DNA from 4 places in the Paenibacillus sp. FSL R5-0378 genome. Region 2 is predicted to be linked to each of the others. Evidence: riboswitches for the same ligand, from Rfam matches in the RefSeq annotation. Region 2 holds a riboswitch; each other region holds the start of a gene.

Region 1 (4,550 bases), 1.6 Mb from region 2:
CGGCCATGTTGGAGCTGCTGCCAACGGATATGTCCGGACTCCATGCCCTTGATGCAGGCTGCGCCGCAGGATGGTACACCGAGAAGTTCGTTTCCCGGGGCGCATCGGTATCGGCGATCGATTTCAGCCCCGATATGGTGGAGGCGGCCAAACGGAGAGTCGGCAGTCAAGCGGAGATTCAAGTTCATGATCTAAATGAACCGCTGCCATACGGAGCTAATAAGTTCGACTTTGTTCTCAGTTCGCTAACGCTGCATTACATCGAAGACTGGGATCCTTTGTTCCGAGAGTTTCAGCGGGTATTGAAGCCTGGAGGAACGTTATTGTTTTCGGTGCATCATCCGTTTATGGACTTTACCGTTTTTAAGAGACCGGATTATTTTGTACGGGAGCTGCTTGTAGACAGGTGGACGAAGAAAGAGGCAGGCAGCGTTGAAGTGACGTTCTTCCGCAGACCCCTGCAGGAAATCGTCAATATGACGTCAAGCTGGTTTGTACTGGACCAGCTTGTCGAACCAAGGCCGGTTCCCGAGTTTCTGGAGCGGCTGCCGGAGTCGGCCGACTTCTACCAGCGGATTCTGCATCACCCGCATTTTTTAATTGTGAAAGCCCACAGGCCGTAGTGAGAGTGGAAGAGTTTTCGTCGCGAGAGGCAAGAAACAATCGGCGTAATTTTACTGAGAATGGCTTCATTCCAAAGGCCCTGACCGGCCCAAAATGGAGGGTTTGGCAATGATTGTGATCGACCTTATCTTTTTTCTAATGGAGCTGTGCGCACTGGCAGCCTTTTGCCTGTGGGGATTTAAACTGGATACCGCCTTGTGGATCCGTATCGTGGTAGGAATAGGCTCGCCGGTCGTTGTTGCTGTTTTTTGGGGTATGTATGTCGCACCGAAAGCGACCTTCCCGGTGACGCTTCCCGTCCGGGCTGTGCTGCAGCTGATCGTATTCGGTCTGGCCGCGGCTGCGCTGTACGGATCGGGTTATCGAACAGCCGCTGTCATTTATGCCGCTGTCGTTATCGTCGAGATGATCCTTTCTTACGCGTTGAAAAGATAAACACTTGAAGGTGGCAGGAAATCCGCTTAAACGATCGACAAGCTTTTTCCCGGTATCCCGCCAGCAGCTTTTTTTGTTTGACAACACCGGCGAACGGAGCTACAGTTAATCATGAACTTGTAAAATATCATACGAAAATCCACTAGGGGAGCTGCGGAGGCAGCTGAGACAAGTGATCGCTTGGACCCTTTGAACCTGATCCGGTTAATACCGGCGGAGGGAAGTGGAGCAGGCCTATACATACGCATCTTTCTTGATGAGATACATTCAGGATGACACTGCAAATAGCGGCCGCTCCATTTCGGGGCGGCTTTTTTGTGTTGGCTTCCCCGCGCCCCGACATGCGATTTTCGTCAAAATTAACGGAGGTGCATGATCATGGCCCGGTTTACCGAAGAATTGAGACACGCGGCAGATCCTATTTATCAAGCGATCTTCAAGCATCCGTTTGTACGGGGGATTGCGGAAGGTACCTTGTCCAAGGAGCAGCTGATTCACTATGTGAAGCAGGATTTTGAATATCTAAATGCCTACATCCGGATCTATGGCATTGCCATATCCCGATGCGATTGCCGGCAGACGACCGCGCTTTTTAACGAACAGATTTCGTTTATTTTGAACAGTGAAACGCATCCCCACCAAAACTTTTGTGATGTCGCCGGTGTTGCATATGAGGAACTGCAAGGCTATCCGCTGGCTCCATCGGCCAATCATTACATCCGGCATATGCTGAACGTCGCCCATGAGGGGGGACTTGAGGATATTGTAGCTGCGCTGTTACCTTGCCCGTGGACCTATACGGAAATCGGCCAACGTCTGCTGGAGGAAGTCCAGCCGGAGAAATCCCATCCGTTTTATGAATGGATGCACTTTTACGGGGACCGTGAAAGCGGCGTGACGGTACAGCTGCGGCGGCTGCTCGACGAATGGGCGGAGGGTCTGCCTCCCGCAAGAAAAAAACGGCTGATGGAGCATTTTCTGACCAGCTGTCAGCTGGAGTACATGTTCTGGGAAATGGCGTTTACGCTTGAGGATTGGCCGGTTTCCCTGGCTGCAGCGGAAGGGGTGGGACGATGACCGCCGATATGTTTCCGTCCGGACTCATCCAGCTTCCTTTACGGATAAAAGAGCAGCGTCCGCTCATTCACAACATGACGAATGTGGTCGTGACCAACTTTACGGCCAACGGCCTGCTTGCCCTTGGCGCCTCCCCGGTAATGGCCTATGCCAAAGAGGAGGTGGCCGATATGGCTCGGGTCGCCCAAGCCGTCGTCCTGAATCTCGGAACGCTGAGCAGCGAATTGGTGGAAGCGGCGATCATCGCCGGCCGATCGGCGAACGATCATGGCGTTCCGGTGTTCCTGGATCCCGTCGGCGCGGGAGCAACCGCATTTCGCACGGAGGCTGCGCTGCGGATTTTGCGTGAGGTCCGCGTGTCACTGGTTCGGGGCAACGCAGCGGAGGTTGCCCATCTCATTGGTGAATCCGGTGCAATTAAGGGCGTCGACGCAGGTGAGGCCGGGGAGTCTGCTCCCGCCGACTTGGCGGCACGGGCGGCACACCGTCTGGGGACGCTCGTCGCCATTACCGGGCAAGAAGATGTAATCACCGACGGAACGAGGGGATACTTGATTCGGGGCGGACATCCGATGCTGACCCAAGTCACCGGGACCGGCTGCTTGCTGACATCGGTGATCGCCGCTTTTGGAGCGGTCGAACCCGATCTGCTGTCCGCCGGCGCGGCCGCCTTGGCTTACTACGGTGAAGCGGCCGTTCGGGCATTTGAGCGGGCAGGCATGGAGGGGCCGGGAAGCTTCCAAATCGCTTTCCTCGACGCGTTGTCTGTGATGGAGCGCCACCCGCTGGAGGAAGGAACCATTACCTCTCTTCTGGAGTCGGCAGGAAGGGGATTTGTGCAATGAGCATCCCGAAAGCATTGACGGTAGCCGGTTCTGACAGCGGCGGCGGGGCAGGCATCCAGGCGGATATTAAAACGTTCCAGGAGCTTGGCGTATTCGGTATGTCCGCGATTACTGCCATTACCGTTCAAAACACACTCGGAGTACAAGGTGTATATCCGCTTCCTGCGGCTGCGGCAGCCGAACAAATGGATGCCGTGGGCACCGACCTCGGCGTGGATGCGGTCAAAACCGGTATGCTGTTCAGCGCGGATATTATTGAGGCCGTAGCAGGACGTATAGCCGATTTTGGCTGGAGGAATGTGGTGGTCGACCCGGTTATGGTCGCCAAAGGCGGCGCGCGGCTGCTGCAGCAGGACGCTGTTGACGCGCTGAAGAACAAGCTGCTGCCGCTGGCTGCTGTCGTCACGCCCAACATTCCGGAGGCGGAAGTGCTCGCGGGGATGGCGATCCGGTCGATGGAGGAACGCTGCGAGGCAGCCTACCGCATCGCGGCTTACGGTCCGGCGATGGTTGTAATCAAGGGCGGACATGACGAATCGTCTGACAAGGCGGTTGATCTCACTTTCGACGGAGAATCCTTCTCGACCCTGGAAGGAAGTCGGATTGACACGCGTCATACGCATGGAACGGGATGTACCTTCTCGGCTGCGATCGCCGCTGAGCTGGCTAAAGGGAACCCGGTCAACGAGGCCGTACGGACGGCCCGTGAATTCATCCAGGCGGCCATCGAGAACTCGCTCGGTATTGGCGGCGGGAGCGGTCCGACGAATCATTGGGCCTTCCGCAGCCAAAAGGAAGGGGCGGCAAGATAAAGGCAGTCGATACTTGTCTGCACCACAAGCGATTAGCACCTGTCTATATAGACAGGTTTTTTTCTTGGCGCTAGCTTCCTTAAATGGTCGTCGATTGATGGCTTTTTGCACCGAGCTTCGGTTAGGCTTTGTCCAATTTTTAGTGTTACAATGGTAGAACGATTCCAACGCTAGAAAGGATGTTAATGAAATTGGACCAACTCCTCATCCGTACTCATAATGGCCTGATTCAAGGATATGTTCAGAACGGCGTCCGGACCTGGAAGGCGATTCCTTACGCCGAGCCCCCCGTCGGCGAGCGGCGTTTCCGGAAACCGCTTCCTGCACGGCCGTGGGCAGGCGTCAGATCCGGGGACATGACGGTACCGCTTGCCCCGCAGCGCGTCAACCCTACGGGTGGCGCCTTTAGACTGAAACGGGATCAGATCCCGCAGTCCGAGGACTGCCTGTACGTCAATGTGTGGGCCCCTGACGAGCCGGCACCGCAGCCGCTTCCGGTCATGGTGTGGATCCATGGCGGCGCCTTCGTGACGGGCGGCGGCGGACTGCCCATTTATGACGGCTCCGAGCTGGCGCGCCGGGGAGGCTTGATTGTCGTCAGCCTCAGCTACCGGCTGGGTCCTCTCGGTTTTACGCATTTTTCCCCATTTTCCGGCGAGTCCGAAGACGGTTATGTAAGCAACGCCGGTCTGCTGGACCAAATCGAAGCGCTGCGCTGGGTGAAGCATAACATCGCCGCTTTCGGCGGAGATCCTCA
Region 2 (4,550 bases):
CCGTCCAGCACCGCCGGGCGCAGTCCCGCCCAGCGGTGAAACGGCTGCACCTCACCAAGAACAGGCAGCACTTGCTTGTTCCACTCCGTCAGCCGCCGGATCCCTTTGTCCGTGACGGAAGTATCGAACCCGGCGATATCCTCCGAGGCGCCGCACACGAGCGTCCCGTTCGCTTTTTGGACCAGGTACCCCTGGCTGGTGAACACCAGATGCCGAAGCGGCTCGCGCTCCTCGTTCCAAGTGTAGGCGCAAATTTGCCCCCGGATCGGATGTACAGGAATCCGGATACCGAGGGGTTCCGACATCTCCTGTACCCACGCACCGGTGCTGATCAGCAGCCGGTCCGCTTCAAACCGCTCGCTATTCTGCGCCCTCAGCGCAACCCGCTCTCGCCATTCAGCCAGCTCGATCCGGCCAAGATGCTCTTGAATCTGCACTCCTGAGGCCAGGCAGGCCCGCTTGACCGCTTCCGTCAAATCCGGGGCATACACATGGCTCTCCACCGGTGTCCGCAGGGCGGCTACTGCTTCGCGGGTCAGCCCCGGCTCGGCATCGAACAGCGCGCTCCCCGTTAATATTTCGCCACCGGAGCCCCAGCTCCGCTGCCATTCCAACCGGCTCTCCAGCGCCAGCAAATCCGCCTCGTGCCTCGCGACGTACAAGCTGCCGGTTTCGGCATATTCGAAGGAGACGCCGGAGATGTCCTTCACCGCCTGCTGCCACTGCGGATACAAAGACAAGCTCTCGCGGCACAACCGGAAGAACTCGTCCGGGGACTCTATGTTCTCCGAATACGGAGCGAGCATTCCTGCCGCCGCACCGGAGGCCTGCCCGCCGCAGGGTCCCTTTTCGAGCAGCGTGACGTGCAGGCCGCGGCGGCGCAGCTCCAGCGCGCAGGATAATCCGATGATGCCGCCGCCCATGACGATGATGTCTCCGCTCATTGTTACAGCCCCCTGTCCATCTTTCATTATTCGATGACGAGCGATTCCAGGCCGCTGCTGGCCGAAGCATATTTCTTCTTCGGAATCCGCCCGGACAAGTAAGCCAAACGCCCCGCCTCAACCGCCAGCCTCATCGACCGGGCCATCATCACGGGATCTTTGGCTTTGGCCACCGGGGTATTCATCAGAATGCCGGAGACTCCCAGCTCCATCGCGAGCGCCACGTCGCTGGCTGTCCCCAGCCCCGCATCCACGATGACAGGGACCGACAGCTCCTCCACGATCAATCCGAGATGGTACGGATTCAGAATGCCGAGGCCGGTCCCAATGGGCGCTGCGCCAGGCATAACCGCGGCTGCCCCGGCTTCCTCCAGCTTTTTGCAGATCACCGGATCGTCGGAAATATACGGCAGTACCGTAAAACCTTCCTTGACCAATATTTCCGTCGCTTTTAACGTTTCAATCGGATCGGGCAGGAGCGTGCGCTTATTGGCGCTAATCTCCACTTTGATCCAGTCGCTGAGTCCCGAAGCCCGCGCCAGGCGGGCAATCCGGACCGCCTCATCAGCCGTTGTCGCTCCGGAGGTGTTGGGAAGATAGATGTATTTCTGGGGCTCCACATGCTGCAGAATCGAGTCATCCTCCACCGAATCGAGATGGATCCGGCGGATAGCGAACGTCAGCACCTCGGTTCCCGAAGCTTTGATCGCCTCCATCTGCACATAAGGATCGGGGAACAGCCCGGTCCCCAAAAACAACCGCGACGACAGTTCCTGTCCGCCAACCTGCCAAGTATCTCTGCTCATTTTTCCCCTCAACCTCCCGCTACGAAATGGACCAGCTCCAGCTTCATTCCAGGCACAACCGGAGTCGTCTCCCACTGCTCGATCTTCAGCACCTGTCCGTCCGCTTCCACCATGACCGGCCTGCCGGACAGCCCCAGCAAGCGGAGGACATCGGCTACCGTCTCGGCCGCCAGCTCCCGCTTTGTTCCGTTAACGACCAGTTCCATCCGCCGCTCCTCCTCTACCTTCAAGCTTGTGAATGAACGCCCGGCATACCGCTTCCGGGTCAGGGCTGCCGACGATTTCGCTCACCGCGCAGACGCGGCTCGCACCGGCCCGGATCACTTCCTCCACGTTGCCCAGCTTGATGCCGCCAATCGCCACAAACGGGATTTTAATGACCCCGGCGACTTCCCGAATGTACGAAAGACCGACCGGATCCACCACATCCGCTTTCGTAGCCGTCGCATAGATCGGCCCGACGCCGATATAATCCGCCCCTTCCGCTTCGGCGAGCTGCGCTTCCGAAATCGCATGGGTGGATATGCCGATGATCTTGGAACCGACAAGCTTTCTGGCTTCCGAGATCGGCATATCGCCCTGACCGAGGTGAATCCCGTCCGCATCCACCTCCATCGCGATATCAACGTGATCGTTCACGATAAAAGGGATACCGTAGCGGCGGGTCAGCTCCCGCAGCTCCGCCGCCTTGCGCAGCAGCTCTTCCCTGCCGCTTGTTTTGTCGCGGAATTGAACGATGTCCGCACCTCCCCGAATAGCTTGCTCCATCACGTCCACCAGCCGGCGTCCCGGATGGAACGTCTCGCCAGTAATCGCATACAGACGAAAATCGACCATGACTGCTTCTCCTCTCTTCCCTTTGCCTTTCCCTCCATTTCATGCCGGCTTCTATCATCGCGAAGGGTAAGCCCTCGTCTTGCGAAAGCGCCCTCTTACCCGGTTAACACAAAAAAACCATTCGAGAAATACACGAATGGCACCGCAATTCGAATGATATTCTCTACGCCAGCATTACCTGGATCAGATTAACGGTCCGCAGCAAAAGGCTGCCATCTCAGCCGGACTTCATCCAGCACCCGCATTCCTATTTAATTTCACAACCACTATAGCCCAAACTGCTGACTTTTGGCAATAGCCAGCGTGAGATCACCGGCATCGGAACGCTTATCTCATCCATAGCAGCGATTCTCGCAAAATTTCATATATTTGGGTGCGGCAAACTTCTTATTTTATCTCTTGCGTCATCACATATCGTCCCCGCCCGTGAATATAAATGTTTAACAAGCCAAAGTTTGTGCTGAGTATGGGAACATGGGAGGTGCCTGAACATGCCATCAGACGATCATTCGCTGTTTGTGGTGTCCAAGGAGGACTGGTCACTGCACCGGAAAGGGTACCAGGATCAGGTCCGCCATCAGGAGAAGGTTAAGGAAATTATCAAGCAGAACCTGCCCGACCTGATCACAGAAGAAAACATCGTGATGTCGGACGGTAAGCAAATCATCAAGGTACCCATCCGGAGCCTCGATGAATACCGTTTCATTTATAACTACCAGAAGCAAAAGCATGTCGGCCAGGGAGACGGTGACAGCCAGGTGGGAGACGTGCTGGGCAGGGATCCGGTGCAAAAGCCGGGTCAAGGCGAAAAAGCCGGCGACCAGCCCGGCCAGGACATTATGGAAGCCGAGATCAGCCTCGAGGATTTGGAGAACATGCTGTTCGATCAGCTGGAGCTGCCGAATATGAAGCCGAAAGAGCAGCAGGAAGTCGAAACCGAATCGATCACGTTCAACGACATCCGCAAAAAAGGCATGCAGTCCAACATCGACAAGAAGCGGACGATCCTGGAAAATCTGCGGCGCAACGCCACCAGCGGCAAGCCGGGAATTCATCATATCAGCCCCGACGATCTGCGCTACAAAACGTGGGAGGACATCGTCGTTCCCCATTCCAGCGCGGTCATCATTGCGATGATGGATACGTCCGGGTCGATGGGCACGTTTGAAAAATACTGTGCGCGCAGCTTCTTCTTCTGGATGACCCGCTTCCTGCGCCGCCAATACGAAAAGGTCGACATCGTCTTTGTGGCCCACCATACGGAGGCCAAAGAAGTCACCGAAGAAGATTTCTTTACCCGGGGCGAAAGCGGGGGCACGATCTGCTCGTCCGCCTACCAGAAAGCGCTGGAAATCATCGACCGGCGCTACCCGCCCGCCAAGTACAATATTTATCCATTCCATTTCTCGGACGGCGACAACTTGACTTCCGATAACGAACGCTGCGTGCGGCTGATTGGCGAGCTGCTTAAAGTCAGCAACATGTTCGGTTACGGAGAGGTCAACCAGTACAACCGGAGCAGCACGCTGATGTCCGCGTACCGTAATATCAAGCTCGACCAGTTTATGTATTACGTCATCAAGGAAAAGGGCGAGGTCTACCAGGCGCTGCGTACGTTCTTTAAAAAGCAGGAAGGCGCACTGACCTAAGCCGAAACACCGCCTCCTCGAACGTAAAATTATGGCATATAAAAAGGTCGTTGTCCCGTTACGCGAGTAACCGACAACGACCTTTTTGCATGGCCGGGTGACCTCTATATAGCATTACCCTTGATTCGCAGCCTTTTTCCCACAATCTAGCATGACCCTCGATTTGCAGCCTTTTTCCACAATCGACTGATCCTGACTCCTGCCAGGCTCCTCACTGACGGCATGCTCATCCAATGTGCTCCTCATTGCCAGCGTGCTCCCCATTGCCAGCGTGCTCATTACTGCTGCCAAGTTTTTCACTCCCGCTAGGCCCC
Region 3 (4,550 bases), 4.2 Mb from region 2:
GAACGGCCATTTGGGACAAAGGATTTGCGCAGATGAGCGCCGCCGAGCGGTCACCCTACGAACGGATGCTGAGCCAGGTGATGGCCTTTTCCCGTGACAACGCCGGCCAGCGCGGCGATCCGGCCGATGTGGCCCGGCTAATCGCGAGAATCGCACGTATGAACAAGCCGGCATTCCGTTATGCGCTGCCTGCCGGCACACGCTGGACGATGAAGGCCAAGCAGCTGCTTCCGGGCCGGTGGTTTCAGCGGATTATGCTCGCGCTCCTAAGCAAAAAAGGCTGAGCCGGATTCGCTTCCGGTTCAGCCTTTATGCGGGTGCAGCTGACCGAGCAGCTGGCCCATGCGGACATGATCTCCGGTCCGGAGGTCTGTCCGCGGGGTGAATGCGCCGTCCTGGATCAGCAGCACGACGGTAGAACCGAACTCAAAATAGGCGAGCGGATCGCCGTTACGCCAGGAATTGGCGGTTTCGTCGTCGTAGCGGATGCTGCTGACATTCATGGCGCCGACTTTGACGACCGCGACTTCTCCCAGGGCTCCCTTAATATACGTTATCAGCCTCTCATTGCGGCACAGCACGGATTTCATCTGGGTCATGCCAAAATCATTGACCGGGTAGCACCGGCCCTTGATATGCTCGCTCTCCACTTTCACGCCTGTGATTGGAGAGTGGATCCGGTGATAGTCGGTAGGGCTGAGGTACAGCACAAAGACATAGCCATGTTTATATAACTCCAGGTGGGGAGAGAAATTAAGCAGCTCCGCCACCGAATAATCCTGCCCTTTCACGTTCATAATCGTGCCTGAGGTGATTTCACCCATTGCGGTGATCTTGGCGTCGACGGGGCTCGTGAGTACGTGCTCGCCTTCGTGAATTGGACGCATGCCGGGCTTCAGCCGCCGCGAAAAAAATTCGTTGAGCGTGCGGTATTCATAGATTTCTTTCTCCGCTTCATGCGCCGGGATCTGATAGCTTTTGATAAACGTAGGGATGATCCCTCTGCTGAGTCGGCTGTGCGAGAAGCGTCCCATCATGGAAGAGAGCCACTTTCGCGAGGAGAGCTCTGTCATGAGCCGCAGTAATTTCTTTGTCATGCCTAATCTCCCTTCCATACGTGCCTGTAGCACTCTGAATATATTGACATAGAACGGCTACCAAATCAATATGCAACAAATCCTGAAAACCGCCCCGGAGAAAAATGGTATTGCCAATCCTTCGAGGATCATGTATTTTGGAATCAATACGGGCCCGACGTCGACTCATCGCGGCGAGGTGCCTGTTACACGGAATCGAACCCAAGCATCTATCGCTTTGGACGGCGATGGCTCCGGGACCAGGAGGCGGCGATGCCGCGCCTTGCGTTCATCTGTGTACATATGGGAATACGGGAGCTCGAGCGAATCGGGCTGAGAGTGCAGCTAATGAACCGCTGCTGACCGGGAATCTGATCTGGATAATGCCAGCGTAGAGAATTCAAGTCCTTCTATGGGCTTATTTGACGATCTCCCTCGCTTATCCAGGGGGTTTTTTTATTGCCCAATTTTGGAAAAAGAAAGGATGTTGTCAAATGAACAGCAGTACGATGCAGATGGATCGGCCGAAGGGGCTGAAGCTAAGCGACCTGCTCGTGACGATTCTGCTATCCCTCGTGATCGGGGTGGTGTACCATTTTTGGGGTTCGGTGAACGACTTGTTCAAGCCGCTGTTTTTCCAAGCGGATGAGCTGATGTACGGCATGTGGTTCCTCGCTTCGACGCTTGCCGCGCTGCTGATCCGCAAACCGGGCGTAGCCCTCCTGGCCGAGGTTGCCGCGGCTCACGTAGAAATTCTGTTCGGCAGTGAATGGGGCCTTCAGCTGGCGATTTACGGCGTGGCGCAAGGTCTAGCCGCGGAGCTGATCTTCGCCCTGTTCCGTTACCGCAAATTCTCCATGGGGGTAGCGGCGCTGGCCGGCATGGCTTCGGGATTGGGATCATTCCTGGTGGATGTGTACTACGGCTACGTCACGGACTATTCGACATGGATGATCGTGTTGAAGTACGTGATGCGGTTAATCAGCTCGGCGGTACTCGCAGGGTACCTGGCGTATGCCCTGACCAAAGCTTTGGAAGCAACCGGAGTAACCCAGCTGCTCCGGCCGGTGACAGCCAAGGATTATGAAGCGCTCGATCATGACTGAGACTAACCGGGGTATCGCGACGATGCAGCATTCGGCAGTGCATGAGACGGGTCAAGGAGCGGATCAAAGGACGGATCAAGGGACGGATCAAGGGAGCGGGCAAATTGCCGTTTCGGTAACGGACCTGCGCCTGAAGTTTCCGGGTGAGAAGGCGTTCGTGTTCAAGGATGTTTCCCTGTCCGTGCCGGCCGGGGAAAAGGTGCTTCTGCTCGGCCCAAGCGGATGCGGGAAATCGACGCTGCTGCAGGTGCTCGGCGGGTTGATTCCGGCGGTCATTGACGTTCCGCTCAAATATGCGGACATTCGGAAGCCCCGCTCGTGCGGGTATGTATTTCAGGACCCGGATACCCAGTTCTGCATGCCGTATGTCGATGAGGAGCTGGCGTTTGTGCTGGAGAACCGCCAAGTAGCCAGGGAGGATATGGTGCCGCGGATGCGGGAGGCGCTCGGACGGGTCGGCCTGGACCTCGAAGAGCTGCACACTCCGATTGAACGGCTGTCCCTGGGGATGAAGCAGCGGCTCGCGCTCGCTTCGGTCCTTCTGCTGGAACCGGAAGTGCTCCTGCTGGATGAGCCCTCGGCGCTGCTGGACCCCGAGGGGAGACAGCAAATTTGGGAGGCGGTTCGCGGTGTATCGGCCGGACGGACCGTGCTGATCGTCGAGCACCGGATCGAAGAAATCGTGAACTGGGTCGATCGGATCGTTCTGTTCGCGCCGGACGGAAGCATTCTGGCCGACGGCAAGCCGGCCGAAATCTTCACGGCGTACCGCCGGACCCTTCAGGAAAATGGCATTTGGTATCCCGGCGTTTGGGAGGATTATATCCGTCACCGGGATACATGGAACAGCGGCCTGGTGCAATCCCCGCAGCAAGGTGCGGACTTGGCGGCGCCGGTCCTCTCCTTGCGGGGGTTTGTCGGTCTCCGCGGAGATGCGCCGGCGATTATGGTGGAAGAGGCGGAGGTATATGCCGGCGATTTTGTCGCTGTTGTGGGTCCTAACGGGGCGGGGAAAAGCTCCTTGCTGCTGAGCCTGATGCAGCTTCTTCCGACAGCCGGCAGCTACGTGCTGGAAGGCAGGCTGCTGAAGGGAAGGGGCAGGAAGCGGACCTGCCCTTCGGACCGGATCGGGTTCGTGTTTCAGAACCCGGAGTTTCAGTTTGTGGCCCAGACAGTACTGGAGGAGACGGCCTTTTCCCTTCACATGCAGGGCGGCATGTCGCGGGCTGAGGTGGAGCGTAAAGCCGAAGACTGCCTGAAGACGTTTCATTTGCACGGCTTGGAGAACCGGCATCCGTATCAGCTCTCGACCGGACAGAAACGCAGGCTGAGCGTTGCCACCGCGGCGGTCCGCCGCCAGGCGGTGCTGCTGCTGGATGAACCGACGTTCGGGCAGGATGCCCGCAACGCCTTTGCCATCCTGGAATACTGCGAAGCGCTTCGCCGCAGCGGCACGGCGATCGTTATGGTGACGCATGAGCGAGAAATCGCTGAGCTGGCCGCTACCCAGGTATGGGAAATCCAAGGCGGAAGCCTGACGGCGATAAAGTCCGGGAGGCGGAGGCTTGAGGGAGAAGGCGCAGCTTCGGATGCGCAGGAGGAGGTGAGCGGATGAACCGGTTTTTGACTCCGAGCCGTCATACCTGGCTGCACCGGGCGAATCCCTCGCTGAAGCTCGCCGTGCTGATCATGTTGTTTATCGTTACGATTCAGACGCGAAGCATTGATTTTGCCGTCTATCAGGCAGCGGTCTACATCGCCCTCCTGTTTCTGCTCAGCGGTTATCCGGCATGGAAGGTGGGGCTGCTCGTTCTCTCCTTCAGCCTCGTATTCGTCTCTTCATCCCTGACGATGATCCTTTTCGGGAAAGGGGATCACGTCTGGTGGCAGTGGGGGCTGTTCCGCGTATCCGAGGAAAGCTTCTACCGCGGGCTGCACCTGGGATTCCGGGCGATTGCCTTTGCGGCAGAAGGACTGCTCTTCGTCATGACCACGCCGTCCGTCAAGTTGTTCTATTCGCTGATGCAAAATTTTCGCCTTCCCCCGAAATTCGCATACAGCTTCATGGCGTCGATCCGGCTGCTGTCCATCGTATGGGAGGAGTTTCTCATCCGCAGGCAGGCGCTGCGGATCCGCGGCGTACGGACAGGCCGGGGGCCGAGTGGCCTCCTTCAGCATGTCCGGCTGTATGCGGTGCCGCTGCTGTCGCAGAGCATCCGCCGGGCGCACCGCGTTGCCGTGGCGATGGAAGCGAAGCAGTTCAGCGGGTCGGGGCGCAGAACGTACTATTATCCGTCGGCTTTCAGCAGGTATGACGGGCTGGCGGTTCTCATGTTCGTCATTGCCCTAACGGCTGCGTACTATGCGG
Region 4 (4,550 bases), 1.8 Mb from region 2:
GGCAAAACGGACGAAGCGCTCAAGCAGCGCCTCGTACGGCCCGTTATCCCAAGGAAGCCCGGCTTTGGCAGCCTCCAGCCGCGAGTAGTACGGCAGGCCGACTTCGCCGACGGCGACCATGTCGTCCGCATGCTCCGCCATCCAGCCGAAGAGTGCGTCGATCTCGCGGTCGGCAGGGAGCGGCTGCTCGGGATGGAAGCCGAAGGCGGGATAGACCTGCCCGGGCCAAGCCTGGGCAAGCCTCAGATTGGCTTGGCTCGATACCAAATCCATGGACACGCCGATGACGGCTGCGACGCCTGCATCTTTCAGGCTCCCGAGCAGCGCCTGCGTCTCGTGCTCCTTATAAGTATCGAGATGAACATGGGCATCGATCAAGGGCGCGAGCGGCGGCAGGTTCGCCTCCGCCGGCGATGCGGATGCCGCTGCTGCCCGGTCGAGGACCAACTCATGGCCGTTTGAAGGGTTTACTTCGCTGTGGTTGCCGCTCATTGGCGTGAACCTCCTTGCTGTGCAGCCTGCATTTTTCGCTGCTCCTCGCGCATCCATTCGCTCAGCTGACGCTTCAGCTGCAGAAACTCGGGAGCCTCTGTCACTTCCTCGCGCCGCGGGCGCGGAAACGGTACGTCGATGGCGTGCAGCACCGCGGCCGGCCGGCTCGAGAAGACGTAAATGCGGCTCGAGAGCAGCAGCGCCTCCTCGATGTTGTGCGTAATGAAGAGAACCGAGCGGCGGTTCTCTTCCCAAATGTCGAGCAGCCAGCGCTGCATGTCGCTGCGGGTCAGCGCATCGAGCGCGCTGAACGGCTCGTCCAGGCACATCAGCTCCTGCGGGCTGAGCAGCGCGCGGAGAAAAGCCGCCCGCTGCTGCATGCCGCCCGACAGCGTATGCGGATGCGCCTTCTCAAAGCCGGCCAGGCCGACTTTGGCGAGCCAGCGCCGCGCGTCCTCACGGGCCTCCCGGCTGACAGGGCCGTGCACCTCCTGGGCCAGCAGCACATTGTCCTCGATCGTCCGCCAAGGGAACAGGGCGGGCTGCTGCGGCATGTAGCTGATATGCCCCTGCTGCCCGGTTACCTCGGCGCCGTTCATCCGGACGGTGCCGGCATCCGGGCGGGTCAGCCCGCCGATCACGTGCAGCAGCGTGCTCTTGCCGCTTCCCGACGGCCCGATGATGGACACGAATTCGCCTTGGCCCACGGTCAGCGAGATGTCGCTGAGTACCGGCAGTGTTCGGCGCTTCTCTTTGAAGCTTTTGCTGACGGAGACGATCTCCAGCGCGGGCGCGGTTTTTTTATTCATCACGGTATTTCTCCTTTCCGGCCTGGCCCGCTAGCCCTGCTTCGGCTTCCAGCGGACGAACCATTTTTCGAGCAGCGCAATCAGCCCGAACATCAGCAGGCTCAGCACGACGATGATCATGATCGCCACGAACATGCGGTCGGTGCGGTAGCCCGATTTCTGCAGCATCATATAATAGCCGATGCCCTTGTCGGCCCCCAGCCACTCGGCGATAATCGCACCCATGACACTGTAGGTGGCGGCAATTTTAATGCCGGAGAAGATGGAAGGGAGCGCGTGGGGCAGCTCCAGCTTGGCGAAGATTTGGCCCTTGCCCGCCCCGATCATGCGCATGTAGTTCATCATGACGGGATCGGTCTGCTTCAAGCCGCCCAGGGCGGCGACCGCCACCGGGAAAAAGCAGACGAGCGTGATGACGATCAGCTTGGGCAGGAGGCCGAAGCCGAACCAGATCATCAGCAGGGGGGCGAGGGCGATGGTCGGGATATTTTGGCTTAGAATAAGCAGCGGATACAGCGCCTGTTTTAAAAACGGAATCAAATGCAGAATCAGTGCGATGACCAGCCCGATGGCGGTTCCGATGGCGAAGCCGAATACGGTCAGCTTCAGCGTGGCCCACACATGCTCCCACAAGCCGCCGGAAGCGGCCGCGGCTTCCCGGGCGATGTCGCTCGGCGCAGGCAAAATCCATTGTTCAATATGGAACAGGGAGGTCAGCAGCTGCCATACGAGCAAAAAGAAGATGACCGCCACGAGGGGCGGCCATACGTTTTTCCACCAGCTTCTCATGGACGGTACTTCTCCGTCAGCTTGTCCATGCTGATTCCGCCGGGATTATGGGCGATTTTGACCTGGGAGATGATACTCGGGCTGCCTGCAGCCACCAGAGCTTCGTGCATTTTGCGCACGACGTCCAGCAGCTCCTCCAGCTCGCCCTCCATCGTCGTTTCCAGCGGGTGCACCTCATGCTTCACGCCGGACTGCTGAATGACCTCAATGGCACGATCGACGTAGGCGTATGAGTCTTCGTTGCCCGGCGTCTTCGGGATCACCTGAATGCTTAACAGCGTATTGGCCATGCGAATCTACTTCCTCTCTTCATAGGTTACGGTAACTCTTAGGTTATGTGCGGCTTATTGTTCCGGCAAAAAGTCGTTCGTGTACGCACTCTTCACGTCCAGCGGCTTGTCCAGCAGCTTGTGATCGTACATCCAGTCGGAATAGCCCTTCCAGATCTGTTCCTTCTGCTCGCCCCAGCGGGCTGCGTCGTCTTGATATTTAGGACTTAACCATTTCTGGCTTTCGATCACCAGCTGCTTATCGAGGTCCGGCACGTCCTTCAGCAGCAGGTTGGCAGCTTCTTCCGGCTTGTCGATCGCGTACTGATAACCTTTGGCGGTCGCGCGCATAAACGCTTTAACCAGCTCGGGGTCATCCTTGATCTGCTTCTCGTTCGTTACGAGAACCGGCGTGTAGTAGTCCAGCTTCTCGGAATAATCTTTGACATACAGCATGTCCAGCGGCTCGCCGCGCAGCTTCGCCTCGATTCCGGTCCAGCCGTAGAAGATCCAGGCGAAGTCGATGTCCCGCTTCACGGCGGTAAAATAATCGGCGTCGCCCATGTTGACGATTTTCACCTTCTTCACATCCGCCTTGTCGATCTCCATGATGGAGCCCATGACAGCTTCTTCGACAGGGGAACCCCAGCCGCCGTAGGTTTTGCCTTCAAAATCCTTCGGCGTCTTGATCCCCCGGTCCACCGGTGCGGCAAAGCCCGACGTATTGTGCTGGATGACCGCGGCGATCGAGACGAGCGGCACGCCCTGCGTGCGGGCCTGGGTCACGCTCTCCTGATAGCTTACGCCGAAGGGCGCTTTGCCGGAAGCGACCATGGCGTCGGCGCCGGTGGAGCCCGGCTGCACGATCTCGACGTTCAAGCCTTCTTCTTTATAATAGCCCAAGTCTTTGGCAGCATAGAGCCCAGTATGGTTCGTGTTGGGCGTCCAGTCGAGGACGACTTTGACGTCCTTCAGCGGCTTCGCTGCGGTGTTGTCCTGGCCTGCCGTGGTGTCGGAAGCGGATGTTCCTTCTCCGCCGCCCGTATTGTTTTGGCTGCCGCCGCATCCGGCAAGCGCCAGTACGAGCATGCAGACCAGCAGCAGGCCGATGGATTTGTTCTTCATGGCTTTCTCTCTCCTTTGATGTCCGGCCGTTCTTATTCTTTCTGTGGAAGCATCGACCGGTGATCCCCTCTCCCCGTTATATTTAGAATCGTAAGCCGATCTGAGTGACTGAATCATAGAAGCATTCGCAAGGCGTAATCCCGTTTTTCACTAGTATGAATGAAAAAAGCGCCCCGTAAACGGGACGCTTCATATGCGCAAGATCAGCACGGCTTGTAAGCCGTGACAAACGGTTTCCTACGCTGGCATTACCCAGATCAGGTTAAAAGGGTCAGTATCTTGAAGGGATACAATCTCAGCCGGCCAATTCCAGCACCCCGGATTCTATAAGGTTTTCGGGTTGTTTTCCTCCCATATTATAGTCCATCCCCATGGGGGTGTCCAGACATCCTCCCGATTCCAGATTATCTCTGGAAAAATTCGATCCATTCTTTTTCCGGACCATAGATAAAGAAATATTGGTATCCGTTCGGCAGGGTCACGATTTCCTGATCGATCAGCTCCACGCCGTCGAGCGCCTGAATCCGCTCAAATTCCTTCTGAATGTCGTCGACATGGATCGCAAAATGGTGCACCGTGCCCTCGGCCGGCAGGTCGTAGCTGTAGCCTTGAATGAGCTCGATTTCCGTCTCGTTACTGTCCCCGAAGCCGAGAAACGCCAGCTGGAACACGCCGTTGGTGTGCGTCAGCCGGCCTTTCAGCTCCAGGCCCACGATCTCGGTATAAAATTGAATGGTTGACTCCAAATCCCGTACGACGATGCCGACATGATCCAAACGTTTATTAGCCATATGTATAAGCTCCTTTTCATAGTACTTATAAGTAATGGGTTTGCCCTAAATTAAGGCCATTATAGCATTTAAATCCGAGTTGTAAGGCAACTTTATGCAAACATCATTGTTTATAAATGATAGGCTGTTTGGTGGTTTCGTTAGGTATTGAAATAGTCAGGAACGGGGGAGAGGGTCCTGAAAAAATAATTGCAGCATGGCTTTTCATGTGTATGTTGACAGCATGTACCGGGCCAACGTCTGGCGGAGGGGACATAACGATACTCGATAAGCAG

Evidence for each region. A riboswitch is a leader RNA that binds a small molecule or an ion and turns the genes downstream of it on or off. The one in region 2 is predicted to bind thiamine pyrophosphate.
Region 1: another riboswitch for thiamine pyrophosphate. It lies ahead of tenA (thiaminase II); the one in region 2 lies ahead of thiE (thiamine phosphate synthase).
Region 3: another riboswitch for thiamine pyrophosphate. It lies ahead of MKY74_RS29570 (ECF transporter S component); the one in region 2 lies ahead of thiE (thiamine phosphate synthase).
Region 4: another riboswitch for thiamine pyrophosphate. It lies ahead of MKY74_RS01680 (ABC transporter substrate-binding protein); the one in region 2 lies ahead of thiE (thiamine phosphate synthase).

What each region holds. Positions count from the first base shown of each region.
Region 1 is NZ_JBBPAY010000001.1:3,854,719-3,859,268, forward strand. It holds gene MKY74_RS18040 (class I SAM-dependent methyltransferase) at 1-623, shown strand, start outside; gene MKY74_RS18045 (YrdB family protein) at 733-1,059, shown strand; TPP riboswitch at 1,194-1,298, shown strand; gene tenA (thiaminase II) at 1,438-2,136, shown strand; gene thiM (hydroxyethylthiazole kinase) at 2,133-2,981, shown strand; gene thiD (bifunctional hydroxymethylpyrimidine kinase/phosphomethylpyrimidine kinase) at 2,978-3,793, shown strand; gene MKY74_RS18065 (carboxylesterase/lipase family protein) at 3,979-4,550, shown strand, end outside.
Region 2 is NZ_JBBPAY010000001.1:2,212,649-2,217,198, reverse strand. It holds gene thiO (glycine oxidase ThiO) at 1-944, opposite strand, end outside; gene MKY74_RS10445 (thiazole synthase) at 971-1,750, opposite strand; gene thiS (sulfur carrier protein ThiS) at 1,759-1,956, opposite strand; gene thiE (thiamine phosphate synthase) at 1,940-2,587, opposite strand; TPP riboswitch at 2,731-2,840, opposite strand; gene yhbH (sporulation protein YhbH) at 3,079-4,236, shown strand; gene MKY74_RS10425 (hypothetical protein) at 4,351-4,527, opposite strand.
Region 3 is NZ_JBBPAY010000001.1:6,370,450-6,374,999, reverse strand. It holds gene MKY74_RS29580 (SDR family oxidoreductase) at 1-284, shown strand, start outside; gene asd (archaetidylserine decarboxylase) at 303-1,097, opposite strand; TPP riboswitch at 1,378-1,491, shown strand; gene MKY74_RS29570 (ECF transporter S component) at 1,571-2,182, shown strand; gene MKY74_RS29565 (ABC transporter ATP-binding protein) at 2,175-3,797, shown strand; gene MKY74_RS29560 (energy-coupling factor transporter transmembrane component T family protein) at 3,794-4,550, shown strand, end outside.
Region 4 is NZ_JBBPAY010000001.1:369,609-374,158, reverse strand. It holds gene MKY74_RS01700 (TatD family hydrolase) at 1-492, opposite strand, end outside; gene MKY74_RS01695 (ABC transporter ATP-binding protein) at 489-1,301, opposite strand; gene MKY74_RS01690 (ABC transporter permease) at 1,332-2,090, opposite strand; gene MKY74_RS01685 (thiamine-binding protein) at 2,087-2,380, opposite strand; gene MKY74_RS01680 (ABC transporter substrate-binding protein) at 2,435-3,484, opposite strand; TPP riboswitch at 3,702-3,814, opposite strand; gene MKY74_RS01675 (VOC family protein) at 3,889-4,275, opposite strand.